4 regions of the Pantoea sp. Lu_F5_004 genome follow, and region 4 is predicted to be linked to each of the others. Evidence: predicted binding sites of a transcription regulator. Region 4 holds the regulator's gene; each other region holds the start of a gene.
The links. Region 4 encodes LexA, which represses DNA repair genes until DNA is damaged. Its sites were predicted from a motif close to TNCTGTATGTACATACAGNA; they were not measured.
Positions count from the first base shown of each region.

Region 1: the regulator LexA is predicted to act here: its motif matches at 1,293-1,312, upstream of umuD (translesion error-prone DNA polymerase V autoproteolytic subunit).
Region 2: the regulator LexA is predicted to act here: its motif matches at 1,245-1,264, upstream of uvrB (excinuclease ABC subunit UvrB).
Region 3: the regulator LexA is predicted to act here: its motif matches at 1,158-1,177, upstream of ACR8BN_RS10855 (metal-dependent hydrolase).

Region 1 is NZ_CP194946.1:2,251,355-2,253,555, reverse strand. It holds gene ACR8BN_RS10415 (hypothetical protein) at 412-636, shown strand; gene ACR8BN_RS10410 (hypothetical protein) at 746-997, opposite strand; gene umuD (translesion error-prone DNA polymerase V autoproteolytic subunit) at 1,334-1,753, shown strand; gene umuC (translesion error-prone DNA polymerase V subunit UmuC) at 1,756-2,201, shown strand, end outside.
Region 2 is NZ_CP194946.1:2,865,553-2,867,753, reverse strand. It holds gene ACR8BN_RS13300 (ABC transporter ATP-binding protein) at 1-447, opposite strand, end outside; gene uvrB (excinuclease ABC subunit UvrB) at 1,341-2,201, shown strand, end outside.
Region 3 is NZ_CP194946.1:2,336,568-2,338,768, forward strand. It holds gene kduI (5-dehydro-4-deoxy-D-glucuronate isomerase) at 1-281, shown strand, start outside; gene kduD (2-dehydro-3-deoxy-D-gluconate 5-dehydrogenase KduD) at 298-1,059, shown strand; gene ACR8BN_RS10855 (metal-dependent hydrolase) at 1,200-1,790, shown strand; gene ACR8BN_RS10860 (L-cystine transporter) at 1,942-2,201, shown strand, end outside.
Region 4 is NZ_CP194946.1:3,846,756-3,848,956, forward strand. It holds gene dinF (MATE family efflux transporter DinF) at 1-645, opposite strand, end outside; gene lexA (transcriptional repressor LexA) at 746-1,360, opposite strand; gene ACR8BN_RS17865 (diacylglycerol kinase) at 1,466-1,834, opposite strand; gene plsB (glycerol-3-phosphate 1-O-acyltransferase PlsB) at 1,963-2,201, shown strand, end outside.

The DNA of each region.
Region 1 (2,201 bases), 1.6 Mb from region 4:
TTACAAGTGATTTAACATCACGAGACAAAGTTATACAAGAATCGCAAAGTTGTACAATGAAATTTGACAAAATTTAACTGGTCGGTGATGTATTTCAAAAGTATGTTTAAAGTGAAAAAAGAGGTTTTCGATGGTTAATTGAATAAATACAGCGGGTTGGTGAGGTTTTCAGAGGGCGGCGATTTTCAGACCAGCAGGCTGGAAATTATGCTGACGACACATCAACACGTTAAAACCGCTTTTTTCCGCAGATTTCAGCCAAAGTTGTACAGGTTTCAACGCTGGAAAAGTGGCGGGTGCGATTGTGCTGCTGCAATCCTGGCCGTCTGACAGGCCATGCCGCATAATTCACTTCCCACGCCTGATGCAGAAGGCTAAGGTTGACCCCTTATTTATCACAAGGAAATGATCATGGTTCACGACTATTTCGCAATTCCGCCTGCGGGCATGACTCAGGAACAACATAAACGTTCGGTCGCTGTGGCTGCTGCTCTGTCAGTGGCAAAAGAGTCCGTCAGCGCCTCCACCTCGGCAACCGGCTCAAAAACCGCCTGGGATCTGCAGGCCGTGGCGAATGAAGTTGCTAATCTGGCCGACGCGATTCAGGATGCGCTGGAGAGTGACAGCGAGGTGTAAATACTAACCGGTATCGTCTGAGGCTGCTGCGGAGGCGGTGCAGGGGAGGACGGTGGCAGCGTTCAGGAGCCGATAAAGTCCGGCAATCGGACGCTGCCGGAAAGTCCGCTTATTCCATTGCGGGTGGCTCATATTTAATATACTGACGCAGGGCATCATGGATAGCCTGGTTATTGCCCTCTTCCAGACCGCGTTCGGCATACTCTTTCGCCAGCGCCGCCAGTACATCGTCAAACTTCCCTTTGTAATTGAGATTATTCAGCGCAATTTGCTGACCGAGTATCGCTTTTAATACCGTAGTCTCAACCGTTAACTGCGCAACTGCCTCTTCCAGATGTTTGATTCGATCGTCGTCTGCCATAACCCCTCCATGCTTAAAAAAAGCAGAATAACCAGCCCGCCCGTAATATTCAAACCTCTCCGAATGCCAGAGAAGTGTTGTCAGATTTTCCTTAAGTAAAAATAATCAGCCGGTGAATTTATAAGATTCTTTACTGTAAGAAGAAATCGACGCTATTCCTGCGGTGCGGCGAAAGTAACCCGTTTCCGCTTACTCTGACGGCAATGCGAAAAAACGTTTAAAAAAAAGTGCATTACCATCAACCCTTTCGCTTAAAGATGTCCCATCTCACTTGATTAAAAGGGGGATTAGCTATTACTGTGTTTATATACAGTAATCTGAAAAAGGAGCGAAATTATGGAATTCATTAAACCTGCGGACATTCGTGCCGTTATGCCTTTACCGCTATATATCGAACGTGTGCCGTGCGGATTTCCATCCCCGGCGCAGGATTATGTCGAACAACGCATTGATCTCAATGCGCTGATGGTCCGGCACCCCAGCGCCACCTATTTTGTCCGGGTCAGCGGCGAGTCAATGATTGAGGCGGGCATCAATGATGGTGACATGCTGGTGGTCGACAGTTCACTCACCGCCTCACACGGCGATATTGTGGTCGCCGCGGTCGAAGGTGAATTCACCGTTAAACGTCTCCAGCTTCATCCCTGCCTGCAACTGATGCCGATGAATACCAAATTTAAACCGATCGCTATCCAGACCGAAGATGCGCTGGAAGTGTTTGGCGTTGTAACCTTTGTTATTAAAGCGACCCACTGACCATGTTCGCGCTGGTCGATGTGAACTGCTTTTACGCGTCGTGTGAAACCGTTTTCCGGCCTGACCTTAAAGGTAAACCGGTAGTAGTGCTGTCGAACAACGACGGCTGCGTGATTGCGCGCAGCGCCGAGGCAAAGAAAGCCGGCATCAAAATGGGCGCGCCCTATTTTAAAATGCGTGAAGAACTAACGCGTCACGCGGTGCAGGTTTTCAGCTCAAATTATGCGCTCTACGCCGACATGAGCCATCGGGTGATGACCATACTGGAAGAGATGGCGCCGTCGGTGGAGATCTACTCAATCGACGAGGCCTTTATGGATCTCACCGGCGTGCAGAACTGTATGGCGCTGGAGACCTTTGGCCATCAGGTCAGAGAACGAATAGGCAAAGAGACCCATCTGACCGTGGGCGTCGGCATTGCCCAGACTAAAACGCTGGCCAAGCTGGC
Region 2 (2,201 bases), 980 kb from region 4:
CAGCTGTTGCTGCTGATCGATCGGCAGATCGCCGCTGCGCTGCTGGCGCAGAGAGTAGAGCGCCGGGAAGAGGTCGAACACCATTTCGGGAATGGCGCGATGGCGGTCGCGCTGGCTGGCACCCGCCAGCAGGGCAATCAGCAGATTATCTTCCACGCTCATCTGAGTAAAAATATGGCGGCCCTGCGGCACATAGCCAATCCCCATCTGCGCCCGTTGTTCAGCCGGTTGCAGCAGCAGATCTTCCGGCGGCGAGCCATCCTCTTTCCAGGAGATGGAGCCGCTGTTAATCGGCAATCTGCCCATGATGCAGTTCACCAGCGTGGTTTTACCCATGCCAGGACGGCCCAGAATGCCGGTGCAGGTGCCAGGCGACAGATCCAGGTCCACATCCCACAGAATATGGTTTTGACCGTAAAATTGATTTACCGAACGTAAACTCAGCATCTGACACTCTCCTTCCCGATCATTAGCCTGATTGCTTCCGCGCTCTGTCGTCTGGCAAACAAGTCATCAGCAACGGCAGCCTCGCCATTGCAGCACAGTGCGCATTCAGCGCGGTAACGCTACTGACTCCTGCAATTCCCAGGCCAGATCTAAAAACGGCCCTGTTTCCTGCCGGAGCGCCTCGTGTCAGGGAAGAAAGGTGAGAAAAACTTATCAATTCCCCACGGTGATCACGCGCCTGCACTTTTGCAGTGCCTCGGGGCGCTGTTTCTGGTGCAGACGTACTCTGACGTGGCAGCAAGTCCGATTAAGAATCTTAGTATGAGGCGTGAAAATTTGCGTACGGCACCCGGTGACAGATTAAAATTGCAGAATAATCCGGCAGCAGGCGACGCGAAATTTAACGCAAAAAAAATTATTTTCACGGTAGTGAGAAGGCAGGGAAAAATTATACACAGCTGATGGCGTCGGGGCTGCCATCACTTATCCACCATTCCTGTGGATAACCTTGTGCATTAGGTAATGAAAACCAGTTGGAAGCGAGGAAATACGCGGCCTGGTAACATAATGACGAGAATCTGGCCTCATAGCCTTATTTCAATAAAATCAGTTTGTTATCAAAAAACAAGCCTGAGAATTATCTGTCAGGTAACGGTACTGTAATTTTGTGACACTCTATTGACAAATGTTAAATCAGATCTCTGCCTGGGGATAACATTGCGCAACAAGCTGAGCGATAACGCTGCCAGCCTGCAGGGACAGCAGGTGCCATCCTGCTGGCGTTAACATTGCACCAATACTGTTTTTATATCCAGTATTATTTTCTGGCAAAATCACCATAGCAGAGTAAAATGAGTGCCTGCCCGCCGACTTCTCCAGCAGGAACTGCATTCATGAGCAAAGCCTTTAAATTGAACTCCGCCTTTAAACCTTCGGGCGACCAGCCTGAGGCGATACGTCGCCTGGAAGAGGGGCTGGAGGATGGACTGGCCCATCAGACCTTATTAGGCGTAACCGGCTCTGGTAAAACGTTTACCGTCGCCAACGTGATTGCCGACCTCAACCGTCCGACCATGGTGCTGGCGCCCAACAAGACGCTGGCCGCCCAGCTCTATGGCGAGATGAAAGAGTTTTTCCCGGATAACGCCGTCGAGTTTTTCGTCTCATACTACGACTATTACCAGCCAGAAGCCTATGTGCCGAGCTCCGACACCTTTATCGAAAAGGATGCGTCGGTGAACGAACATATCGAACAGATGCGTCTGTCGGCCACCAAGGCGCTGCTGGAACGGCGCGATGTCATTGTGGTGGCGTCGGTTTCGGCTATCTACGGTCTGGGCGATCCCGATCTCTATCTGAAAATGATGCTCCACCTGACCCGCGGCATGATTATCGATCAGCGCAGTATTCTGCGCCGTCTGTCAGAGCTGCAGTACACCCGCAACGACCAGGCGTTCCAGCGCGGTACCTTCCGGGTGCGCGGCGAAGTGATCGATATCTTCCCGGCGGAGTCGGACGACATTGCGCTGCGCGTCGAGCTGTTTGACGAAGAGGTTGAGCGTCTGTCGCTGTTTGACCCGCTGACCGGCCAGATCGATTCGGTCGTGCCGCGCTTTACCATCTACCCCAAGACGCACTACGTGACGCCGCGTGAGCGTATTCTGCAGGCGATGGAAGATATCAAAGTCGAGCTGGCGGACCGCCGCCGGGTGCTGCTGGAGAACAATAAGCTGCTGGAAGAGCAGCGCATTACC
Region 3 (2,201 bases), 1.5 Mb from region 4:
AAGGCAGCCTGTGGAACACCATGCCCTGCCACACCCATGAACGCCGCATGGAAGTCTATTTCTACTTCGATATGAGCGAAGAGTGCGCCGTCTTCCACATGATGGGGCAACCGCAGCAAACCCGCCATCTGCTGGTACACAACGAGCAGGCGGTGATCTCACCCAGCTGGTCAATTCACGCCGGTGTCGGCACCCAGCGTTACACCTTTATCTGGGGCATGGTGGGTGAGAATCAGGTCTTTGATGACATGGACCACGTCAAAATCAGTGAACTGCGCTGAGCAGAGGAGAAATACCATGGTACTGAGTACGTTTAACCTGGAAGGTAAAATCGCGCTGGTGACCGGCTGTAACACCGGTTTAGGGCAAGGTATGGCGCTGGGTCTGGCCCAGGCGGGTTGTGATATCGTCGGCGTTAACCGTGATGGCCCGGATGATACCCAAAGTAAAGTGGAGGCGCTGGGTCGCCGGTTCTGGCCGGTGCAGGCCGATCTGATGCAGACCAGCGTGGTGGCCTCAGTGGTTGAACAGGCGCTGGCCGCTGCCGGTAAAATTGACATTCTGGTCAACAATGCCGGCATTATCCGCCGTGAAGACGCACTGAATTTCAGTGAGCAGGACTGGGATGACGTGATGAATCTTAACAGCAAGAGCCTGTTTTTCCTGTCACAGCAGGTTGCCCGTCAGTTTATCGCGCAGGGTAATGGCGGCAAGATCATCAATATCGCCTCCATGCTCTCCTTCCAGGGCGGTATCCGGGTGCCCTCTTATACGGCGTCGAAAAGTGCCGTGATGGGGCTGACCCGTCTGATGGCGAACGAGTGGGCAAAACATGGCATTAACGTCAATGCCATCGCTCCCGGTTACATGGCCACCAACAATACGGAACAGCTTCGTAATGATGAGTCGCGCAGTGAAGAGATTCTGGGGCGTATTCCGGCAGGCCGCTGGGGCGTGCCGGATGACATGATGGGCCCGGTGGTCTTCCTGGCCTCTTCCGCATCTGACTACGTGAATGGCTATACCCTGGCAGTGGATGGCGGCTGGCTGGCGCGTTAATCTTAATGGCGGACGGTGTTTCATCGCTGTCCGCCTTGTTAATAATATTCATGCTTCGTTACAGCGTCACATGTTCTCATTTACTGGATAAATCCCTATACTGGATGCATCGACAGTTTTCTTTGCAACCAGGTTCTATCATGACGGGCGAAGGCCACATCATTTTTGCCATTGCCAGCGCTATCTTTGCGAAGCGTGCTGAGCTGACACCGGTGCTGGCGCAAGCCGACTGGTGGCATCTTGTTCCCTCAGCCCTGCTGACATGTCTGTTGCCCGATATCGATCACCCTAAATCTCTGCTGGGACAGCGACTGCGCTGGCTCTCTCATCCTATTGCGCGCGCGTTCGGCCATCGCGGCTTTACCCACAGTTTGCTGGCGATAGCCGCTGGTTTGTGGCTTTTTCAGATAAACCTGCCCCGGTCGTCGCCGATACCCACTGATGTCCTGCAGGGTCTGACGCTGGGCTACCTTAGCCATATTGTGGCCGATATGCTGACGCCTGCCGGGGTTCCGCTGCTGTGGCCCTGCCGCTGGCGCTTCCGGCTGCCGATTCTGCGCAGCCAGAAAGGCAACCAGCTTGAGCGGGCATTGTGTCTGGGACTGGTGGGTTATGCGCTCTGGTTTCCGGTAGGCATGCCATCTTTTGGTGCAAACGGCTGGCCGTCACAGCTGTTCGATACGCTACAAAATGGCGTCGGACGGTTGATTTCCAGTCATACTGCGCAATAAATCAGCACAAAACACCTTAAAGTTATAAACCATGCCATTTGGATATAAGGCACCCTCTTCGCCTGCTGTTACCATTCCTGCTGTCTTAATTCGTGATTAACATTATGCGGCCTTTCCAGAGCGAAAGGCCGCATTACTCTGGAGTTTCAGTATGGACCTTCCTCTTACGCTTAATATCGTAGCCTTTGTGGTGCTGCTGGTATTGCTCTCTCGCTTCAGCCGTCAGAACTGGAGCCTGTCGAAAAAAGTGCTGACCGGTCTGGTGATCGGCGTGCTGTTCGGCCTGGTTTTGCAGTTGATCTACGGCGAAAACAGCGCAGTGGTCAAAGAGTCAATCAGCTGGTTTAACATCGTCGGTAATGGCTATGTCCAGTTGCTGCAGATGGTCGTAATGCCACTGGTGTTCGTTTC
Region 4 (2,201 bases):
CAGTTTTAGCACCCGCCAGACCATGATGCTGCCGACACCCAGCGTGATGTACTCTGCCAGCGCCGTGGCGGTGGCCGCCCCCGCGACACCCCAGTGCAGCCCCATCACCAGCCAGAGATCGAGCACGATGTTAACCAGGTTCCCCACGACCAGCAGGATCACCGGCGCGCGTGCATACTGCACGCCCAGCAGCCAGCCCAGAATGACCAGGTTTGCCAGCGTGGCAGGCGCACTGAGCCAGCGAATCTGAATAAACAGTGCCGCCTGTTCGAGTACATCGGGATTGCCGCCAACCAGATGGGTCGACAGCTGAATAATCGGATAACGCAAAGCGATGAACAGTACGCCCGCCAGCAGCGCGATAATCAGCGGTTGCGTCAGCGCGCGCGCCAGAGCGGTTTTATCGCCCGCGCCAAACGCCTGTGCCGTAAGGCCAGTAGTACTCATTCGAAGGAAAAGCAGCAGCATAAAAAGGAAGCTGGTCACTGTCGTCCCGACCGCAACCCCGCCAAGATAGACAGGGCTGTCGAGATGACCAATTACTGCAGTATCGACCACTCCCAGTAAGGGAACGGTGATGTTTGAAAGGATCATCGGCAGCGCAAGCCGCCAGAGATTTTTATCGGTTGCCGTAATAAAGCGCATTCGCCGTTCCGTGCTCAGTGTCGCTGCGCAAAAGAGGCAGCGACAAAATTAGGGCAGACAGAATAGCATCAGAGAAGACGAATGCACGCTGGCAGAAGAATCAGAGCCACTCGCCGTTGCGCACCACGCCAACTGCCAGACCTTCAATGGTCAGTGACTGCGCACGGGTATCGACAACAATCGGGTCAAAATCGCTGTTTTCAGGCAGCAGATGCACGATAGCACCCTGCTTTTTCCAGCGCTTAACGGTGACTTCATCATCAATGCGGGCAACCACAACCTGGCCGTTACGCACATCCTGGGTTTTATGCACCGCGAGCAGGTCGCCATCCATAATCCCGATATCTTTCATCGACATTCCGCTGACGCGCAGCAGGAAGTCAGCAGACGGCTTAAACAGGCCCGGATCGACCTTATAGTGGGTTTCGATATGTTCCTGCGCCATGATCGGCTCACCGGCAGCAACCCGCCCAATCAGCGGTAGCCCTTCTGAGGCTTCTACTTCCATTAACAGTCGAATGCCGCGCGATGCACCGGAAACGATCTCGATGACGCCTTTGCGCGCCAGCGCTTTCAGATGCTCTTCTGCCGCATTCGGCGAACGGAAGCCCAGCTGCGCGGCGATCTCGGCACGCGTAGGCGGCATGCCCGTTGAAGAAATATGGTCGCGAATCAGGTCATAGACCTGCTGCTGCCTGCTGGTTAATGCTTTCATCCCGCCCCCTGGTTGTTTATACAGTCGCTGTGAGTATATACAGGTATTGGTGAAATGGAAACCGATTGTCAGGGAAAACGCGCCCTCAGACGCGTTATGGAAGGCTTATCGCAAATGTGTCCAGAGCAGCGCGATCCAGACGAAGAGTGCCAGTAAGATGCTGATCAACACCGCCGCCGAACCCATGTCTTTTGCCCGGCCCGCCAGCGGATGATGCTCCTGACCAATACGGTCGACCACCGCTTCAATGGCGCTATTGAGGATTTCAACAATGACCACCAGCACCACCGTCCCAATCATGAGGATGCGGGCGACCACATCGACATCCAGCCAGCACGCGATAACAATAGCGGCCAGCGCAGCCAGCGCTTCCTGCCGAAACGCAGCTTCATGTTGCCAGGCGGCACGCAGTCCCTGCCATGAGTAACCTGCAGCTTTTACTATTCTGATAAGTCCGGTGGCATTATTTGCCATGATGTGGGAACCCTTTCATCGGATTGACGTCAATGTCTGGGCTGCGTGCAATTGGCACCACCACAGATCTTCGCTGCGCTTTCTGGTATGCTTGCGGCGCTTTGCTAACAAGAGGCTTCATGTTGTCTATGTCAGGTTGGCGTAAACTCTATTACAAACTGCTTAATTTACCACTGTCGTTTTTGGTAAAAAGTAAGGCCATTCCGGCCGATCCCGTGTCTGAACATGGTCTGGATCCGACCCGACCTATTATGTATGTTTTGCCTTACGATTCGAAGGCCGACTTACTGACTTTACGCGCACAGTGTCTGCGGCATCATCTGCCCGACCCGCTCACTCCGCTGGAGATTGATGGTTCTCTGCTGCC